2 linked regions of the Natronosporangium hydrolyticum genome follow. The protein of the gene in region 1 interacts with the protein of each later gene in a pairwise test. Links are inferred from orthologs where the notes say so. Each region holds a gene or a part of one and is shown on either strand. Other genes may lie near its edges.

Region 1 (3,288 bases):
TGATGGGCAAGCGCATGTTCGAAGCCGGCGAGCACGCATGGCCGGAGGAGGCGCCGTTCCACACGGCGGTCTTCGTCGTGACGCACGAACGGCGTGGTTCCTGGGAACGGCCGGGTGGGACCACCTTCCACTTCGTCGACGACGGCATCGAGTCCGCGCTCGACCAGGCCCGCCAGGCCGCCGGCGACCGAGACGTCCGCATCGCGGGCGGCGGTGCAACCATCCTGGAGTACCTGAACGCCGGCCTGATCGACGAGTTCTCGATCGCGCTCTCACCCATGCTGTTCGGCTCCGGAATCCGCCTCTTCGAGGGCGTGGACGCTGGCCGCCTGGCCCTGGAGCCGATCCGCGCGGAGCCGACGCAGCGGGTCACCCACCTGACCTACGCGGTCCGGGAGCGCTAACTGTCTCGGCCTCTGTAGCTTTCCGCCGAGGTCAGCCACCATTACCCGCTGACTCGCCCATAATGGGTGACGTGCAGGTGGTGCTGGTCTCCGGGGTGCCCGGAGCGGGAAAGACGACCATCGCCCGGAAGCTGGCCGAGCACTTTCCCCGGTCGGCGCATCTTGAGGGCGACCAGATCGGCGAAGGCTTCATCATCAACGGCCTAGTACGACCGGACGGTACGCCGACCGACGAGGCCAATGCCCAGCTCCTGCTCCGCCGAAAAAACATCTGCCTGCTGGCCGACTCGTACGCGGCGGCGGGGTTCACCCCGGTCGTCGACGACGTGGTGGTCTCGCAGGCGGTGCTGGACACCTACCTGACCCTGCTCACCACCCGTCCGGTCGGATTGGTGCAGCTCTCCCCCGACCTGGAGACCCTGCAGCAACGCGATGCCGAGCGAGACAAACAGGTGCTCGACCGGTGGCGCCACCTCTACGCCGAGCTGCGTCGGGACATGCCGCGGGTCGGGCTATGGCTGGACACCTCCGGGCTCTCCGCAGAGGAGACCGTCGCCCAGGTGGCGCACCGGCTGGGCGAGGCGGTCGTCGCCCGGTAGGTCGGGGGTGGCGGCTGTGTCCCGGGTCACCCACCGCGCCGGTCACACCATCCCCGCCCGCGCCGTCGGATTGGCGACCGACCCGAAAACGGAGGATGAGATGACCGAGCGGATGGCGATGGCAGAAGTGGTCCCCGAGGCGTACCAGGCGGTGTTCCAGCTGGAGAAGTACGTCCGCAGCACGGTGGCACACCAGCTGCTGGAGCTGGTGAAGCTGCGCGCCTCTATGATCAACGGTTGCGCATTCTGTGTGGACATGCACAGCCACGACGCGCTCAGCGCAGGCGAATCGACGCAGCGACTCTTCGCGGTCGCCGCCTGGCGAGAGGCGCCCTTTTTCACCGACCGGGAACGGGCCGCGCTCGCCCTCACCGACGAGGTCACCCGGCTCGGAGATCACGGAGTGACCGACGCGACCTGGGCCAAGGTGCGGGAGCACTACTCCGAGGAAGCGACAGCCAACCTGATCATGGCGATCGCGACCATCAACGTCTGGAACCGGATCGCCATCGCCACCCGGGTGGCGCCGCCGGTACGCTGACCCGACGCCACGGCTGATCCCCCGGCTACGGCTGGGGGATCACCCGTGGCCGGGGAACCAGAGCGCGATCTCGCGCTTGGCGCTCTCCACCGAGTCGGACGCGTGGATCAGGTTCTCGCGATTGGACAGCGAGAAGTCGCCTCGGATAGTGCCGGGGTCGGCCTTGCGTCCGTCGGTGGCGCCGCACATCGCCCGCACCACCGCGATCGCGTTGTCGCCGACGAGGATCATGGCCACCAGCTCACCGCCGGTCATGAACTCGCGCAGCGGCGGGTAGAAGGGCTTGGTCAGGTGCTCGGCGTAGTGCTGGTCCGCGAGTTCACCGTCCATCCGGCGCAGCACCATGGCCTCGATCCGCAGGCCCTTCCGCTCGAACCGACCGACCACCTCACCGACCAGGCCGCGGCGCACGGCATCGGGCTTGACCAGAACGAGCGTCCGCTCGCCACCCTCGGTGGACACGTGCGCCTCCTCTGCTGGGCGAACTCCGACGACCTGGTCAGCACCGGTCGACCGGGGGCTCGCAGACCGCGATTTGCGAACTGTTGGGCACAGACAGCGTATCGAACCGCCCGAACCTGGCTTCGCCGACTAGGCTAGGGGCGTCCAGGCGCGCGTCCGAAGGGAAGCAACCGTGGCGAGGAAACGGCCGGGTGTAGTCGCGGTTCGCCGAATTATCGCTGGGATGTGCATTTTTGTCGGACTTTTCGTCGCCTGCTTCGGGGTCGGCAACGGCCGACAGTCGTTGCTGGTGACGGGTATCGCGATCATGGTCCTGGCGGCGACCACCCGGGTCGTGATCGGCTTCCGGGGCACGCCGCGAGAGTGGTTGCAGGGGGTCGGCCGCGTCCTGGAGGTCAACGAACCACCGGCCGACGCGCGGATCGGCCGCTGCTCCCTGCAGCTGGTGGTGGTCGTCCCCGGCATGCCGGAAGAGACGGTGGTGGTGCACGACTCCCGGGTTCCGGTAGCACAGTGGCCGCAGCCGGGACAGCGGGTGCCGATCCAGGTCGCCGCGGACGACATCCGCGATGTCCGGGTACAGTGGCGGGACTTCGTCCCCGTGGAGCACCCGGTGGAGGCGGCCTGGCACACCGACGAACCGGTGCCGTCGCCCGCGGTGCCGCCCGGCTCCCATCTCGACCCGTCACCGGTCATCGACTTCGACCTGGACCACCCGCCGACCGGGCCGATCGAGCCGGTCGCCCCGGTCGACCGCACCACAGTCGACCCGATCCCCACCGTCGAACCCGCCACCGCCACGTCAGTCGCCCCGGCCGAGGCCAGCCCCGCCGACGAGGGCCGACTCGACCGGAGTAACCCGCTCGCCGACGACCCGGCCGACGCGGTCGAGCCGGCAGCCGGTGACGACGGCCGGGCCGACGTCGCCGCCCCACCCGACGAGGTCGCCCACCTCGCCCCGGCGCCGGCCGGCGGGCCCGAAGCGGTCCCCGCAGCGGTGCCGCGGCCCCGGCCCAGTCCTCGGCCCAGCCCCCGGCCCCGGCCGCACGCCCCCGCCCCGGCGGCCGGCGCCGCGGCCGCCACCGCAGGTGCGGCGATGGCCGGTAACGCTGCCGGCGCCGCCACGAACGGCACCACGAACGGCGGGACGACCGGTCCGCCGGTCAGCACCGCGGCTCCGCCACCGACCGGGCTCGGCGCCGACATCCTCGCCACCTACCCGAGCGCCCACCCCGGTCCGGCCGGAGCCATCAACGGGATCGGCATGACCCTGCTCGTCAGC
Region 2 (3,253 bases), 3.2 Mb from region 1 along the record:
GGCTATGGGGGCAGCAGCACGGCGAGCGCGGCGGTCGCTGGGGTGGCCAGCACCGTACGGCTCTCCGCTGGGGTGACCGCCAGCAGCAACGCACCGGATGGCCGGTCGGTCGCGAGCACGATCGCGCCCGCCGCGAGCTCGACCGGAGCCGCCGATGGCGGCGGTGCGGGCAACGGCGATGGCGCGGTCGGGGATGGCGCCGGCGGCACCAGCTCGGGCGGCGTCTGCTCGGCCGGCGTCTGCTCGGCCGGTCGGAGTAAGGCGGTCTCGACCGAGAACAGGTCGACCCGATCACCGGGGCGGAGCAGGGCGAGGCTGGCCGGGTCGGCGAGCCGGACCGGCACCCCAACCCGGCCGCTCGGCACCGGCAGTCGACCCGGTGGCGCGTCCGGGTCGACCGCGCCGGCACCCGGGGGCTGTGGCCAGTGCACCGAACCAGGCTCCGGCCAACCCGCCGGGGCGGGTGCCGTCGCGGGCCTCGGCCCGGGCTGCTGGGTCGGGCTCGGGACGGTCGGCGACCCCGCCTCCCGGTCGCCGGAGCCGTCGCGCCCGCCGGTGTAGAGCACGGCGGCCGCGGTGAGCAGCAGCGCCGCGACCGCGACCAGCCGTGCCAGCGTGGCCCGCCGGGGCAGTCGCAGCCGGCCGACCGGTGCGAGCGAGTTCGCGCGCCGGGCACGCACGGGGGTGAAGGCCATGCTGCCGGAGGCTAGGAGCGCTCACCCGGCGACCGCAACCGGCCGCGGGCCGGACCTGTGGATAGCGACCCTAGCGAGGTGGTTGTGGAAAACCCGCCGGGGAAACGTGCCACTGGACCCGGCGCCGGGGACCCCCGGGTCAGCTGCTGGTGCTGGCTTTGGCCTTGTCTTTGCTGCCGCTGCCCGAGCTGGCCGCGGAGTCCTTGCCGCCGCTGCCCGAGGCACCGCTGCCCGAGCTGCTGCTGTCGGAGCTGCCGGTGGAGCTGGCGTCGCTCGACTTCCCGGCGCCCTCACTCTTGCCGGCGGCGTCCTTGCCCTCCGAACCGTTGCTGCCGCGCTTGCCATTCTCGGCGGCCCGGGAGTCGGTGCGGTAGAAGCCGGAGCCCTTGAAGACCACTCCGACCGAGCCGAACAGCTTGCGGAGCCGGCCCTGGCATTCGGGGCACTCCGTCAACGCCTCGTCGGAGAAGGACTGCACCGCCTCGAGCTGGTGGCTGCACGCGGTGCAGGCGTACTGGTAGGTCGGCACGGTAACCTCCATCGCGCTCTGACCCCGGCTGGCCGCCGGGTGCCCTAGAATCTAGCACTCAATCAATTGGAGTGCTAACAAGCGATCGGATCGGAGCCGCCCGTTGCCGTCCTCACCAGCCCGGACGCGGGGGTGACGGCCCCGGTGACCCGGGCGTCGTGCGGCTCGGCCGGCACCTCCGCCAGCAACTCCCCGTCGTGCAGCAGCGCCAACACCGGGACGCCGGCCGGCACCCGGGCCAGCGCCCGGTCGTAGGACCCGCCGCCGCGGCCCAACCGGACCCCGCGCTGATCCACCGCCACCGCCGGGACCAGCACCAGGTCGGCCTCGGCGACCGCGCCGCGGCCCAGCCGCGGCCCGACCGGCTCCCGCATCCCGCGGTGCCCCGCCGCCAACTGGCCCTCGTAGCGGGCCCAGGACAGGTCCAGGTCGGGCCGCAGCACCGGCAACAGCAACCGGCCGCCGGCCGGCTGGTCGGCCAGCGCCGCGAGCAGGACGTCGGGCAGGTCGGCCCCGCCCGGCTCCGCCCCGAACGGGGCGTACGCGGTGACCGTGAGCCCGCCCCGGGCCGGCGGGGGCAGCGCGGCGAGCACCTGGTGCAGCGTGGCCTGCACGGCGGCGGCCGCGGTCGCGCGCTCCCGGTCGGTCAGCTGGCGCCTTGCGGCGAGCAGCCGGGACCGCAGCGCCGCCTTCGACGTCGCATGATCGATTGGTTCGCCAGAATCCGACACCCGAAACGCCTGCGCACTCCCCACATCATTTGCCCCGCTGTGTAAGCATCGCATCCGAATGACTTTTTCGGTGACGAGGGAGCGGCAGGGGGCGGGCGAGTGACGCTGCGGATGCGCCTGACAGCGGCCTTCCTCGCAGTGGTGCTCGCGCCGATCCTGCTCGGCGCCGGCTTCGTCGGCTACACGGTCAACGCGGTCGGCGAGGAGCGGGCAGCGCACCAGCTTGAAGTCGCCGCCGGCGCGGTGCGCAGCTCGGTCGCCGGGCTGTGCCAGCAGTTGCGGACGGCCGCGCAGCTGGGCGCGGCGGCCTCGGCCGGGCAGCGCCAGGTGGTCGCGGAGGCGCTAGTGCGGGAAGGCCCGGTGACCGGGGTGCGGGTGCTCGCCAGCGACGGCTCGCCGATCACCCACGCCGGCCGGCCCCCGCTGCCGCGCTGGGCCGACTGCGACGCCCCGGCCGAGGCGGTCGGGCAGGAGCGGTTCCGGGCGCTCGCCGCCGCCGCCCCGTTGACCGGTCCGGACGACCCGGCGGGCGGCGAGGTGTGGGCGCTCGCCCACCTGGACCAGGAGCTGGTGGAACGGCTCGCCGCAGCGGCCGGGGTGGCGGTCACCATCCGTACCGCGGGCATCACCGGGCTGCTGACCACCGATGACACCGCCGGGTCCGCGGTGGCGGCGGCGTCATCGGCCGAGCCCGATGCGGTGACCGAGAGCGCCGACGGCCGCTGGGTGCGCCGGCTGGACCCGACCGCCGGGCAGCCGCTGTCGCTGGTGTTGAGCACCTCGGGCAGCTACCCGCCCACCTTCTATCCGTTACTGAGCGGGCTGGTGGTGCTCGCCGGCCTGGTCGCCGTGCTGGCGGCCTGGCGGCTGGGGCGCTCGACCACCCGACCGCTGACCGAGCTGGCGCACGCCGCCGACCGGGTGGCCGAGGGCGACCTGAGCGTCCGGGTGCCGGTTCGCACCACCGACGAGACCGGCCGGCTCGCCGCGACCTTCAACCGGATGACCCACCGGATGCAGCTGTACGTGCAGGCCTTGACCGCCAGCCGGGATCAGCTCCGCCGGCATCTGGCGGTACTGGGCGACACGCTCTCCGGAACCCACGACCTGGAGCGGATTCTGCGGGTGATCCTGCAGAGCGCGCTCACCACCGCGGCCGGCAGCCGCGGTGCGGTCCTGCTGGTCGACGAACGCAACCACACGCTCACCGGCCACGCCACCGTGCCGATCCGGGGTGCGATCGGCGAGGGTCACGCCGCCCTGCCGGTGACGGTGCCGTTGGACCAGGGCCTGCTCGG

What was found. Proteins that work in one complex are often made in the same cells at the same time.
Region 2: the proteins of ndk (region 1) and JQS43_RS21420 interact in binary tests that used the Escherichia coli proteins (3 or more experiments, as listed by UniProt). The link is inferred for Natronosporangium hydrolyticum from one-to-one orthologs.

Annotation. Positions count from the first base shown.
Region 1 is NZ_CP070499.1:1,603,457-1,606,744, reverse strand. Bases 296-3,064 are described here. They hold ndk (nucleoside-diphosphate kinase), read right to left. Parts: upstream 2,007-3,064; coding sequence 1,584-2,006; downstream 296-1,583. Other genes in these bases: JQS43_RS07140 (VOC family protein), read left to right, coding at 2,230-3,064; JQS43_RS07150 (carboxymuconolactone decarboxylase family protein), read left to right, coding at 1,020-1,544; JQS43_RS07155 (AAA family ATPase), read left to right, coding at 467-1,003; JQS43_RS07160 (dihydrofolate reductase family protein), read left to right, coding at 296-404. Outside these bases: more of JQS43_RS07160, read left to right, coding at 1-295; more of JQS43_RS07140, read left to right, coding at 3,065-3,288. UniProt on the Escherichia coli protein: Major role in the synthesis of nucleoside triphosphates other than ATP. The ATP gamma phosphate is transferred to the NDP beta phosphate via a ping-pong mechanism, using a phosphorylated active-site intermediate.
Region 2 is NZ_CP070499.1:4,780,872-4,784,124, reverse strand. Bases 128-2,861 are described here. They hold JQS43_RS21420 (5-formyltetrahydrofolate cyclo-ligase), read right to left. Parts: upstream 1,956-2,861; coding sequence 1,299-1,955; downstream 128-1,298. Other genes in these bases: JQS43_RS21415 (GGDEF domain-containing protein), read left to right, coding at 2,055-2,861; JQS43_RS21425 (FmdB family zinc ribbon protein), read right to left, coding at 835-1,224; JQS43_RS21430 (hypothetical protein), read right to left, coding at 128-695. Also shown: more of JQS43_RS21430, read right to left, coding at 3-127; more of JQS43_RS21415, read left to right, coding at 2,862-3,253. UniProt on the Escherichia coli protein: Involved in the removal of 5-formyltetrahydrofolate.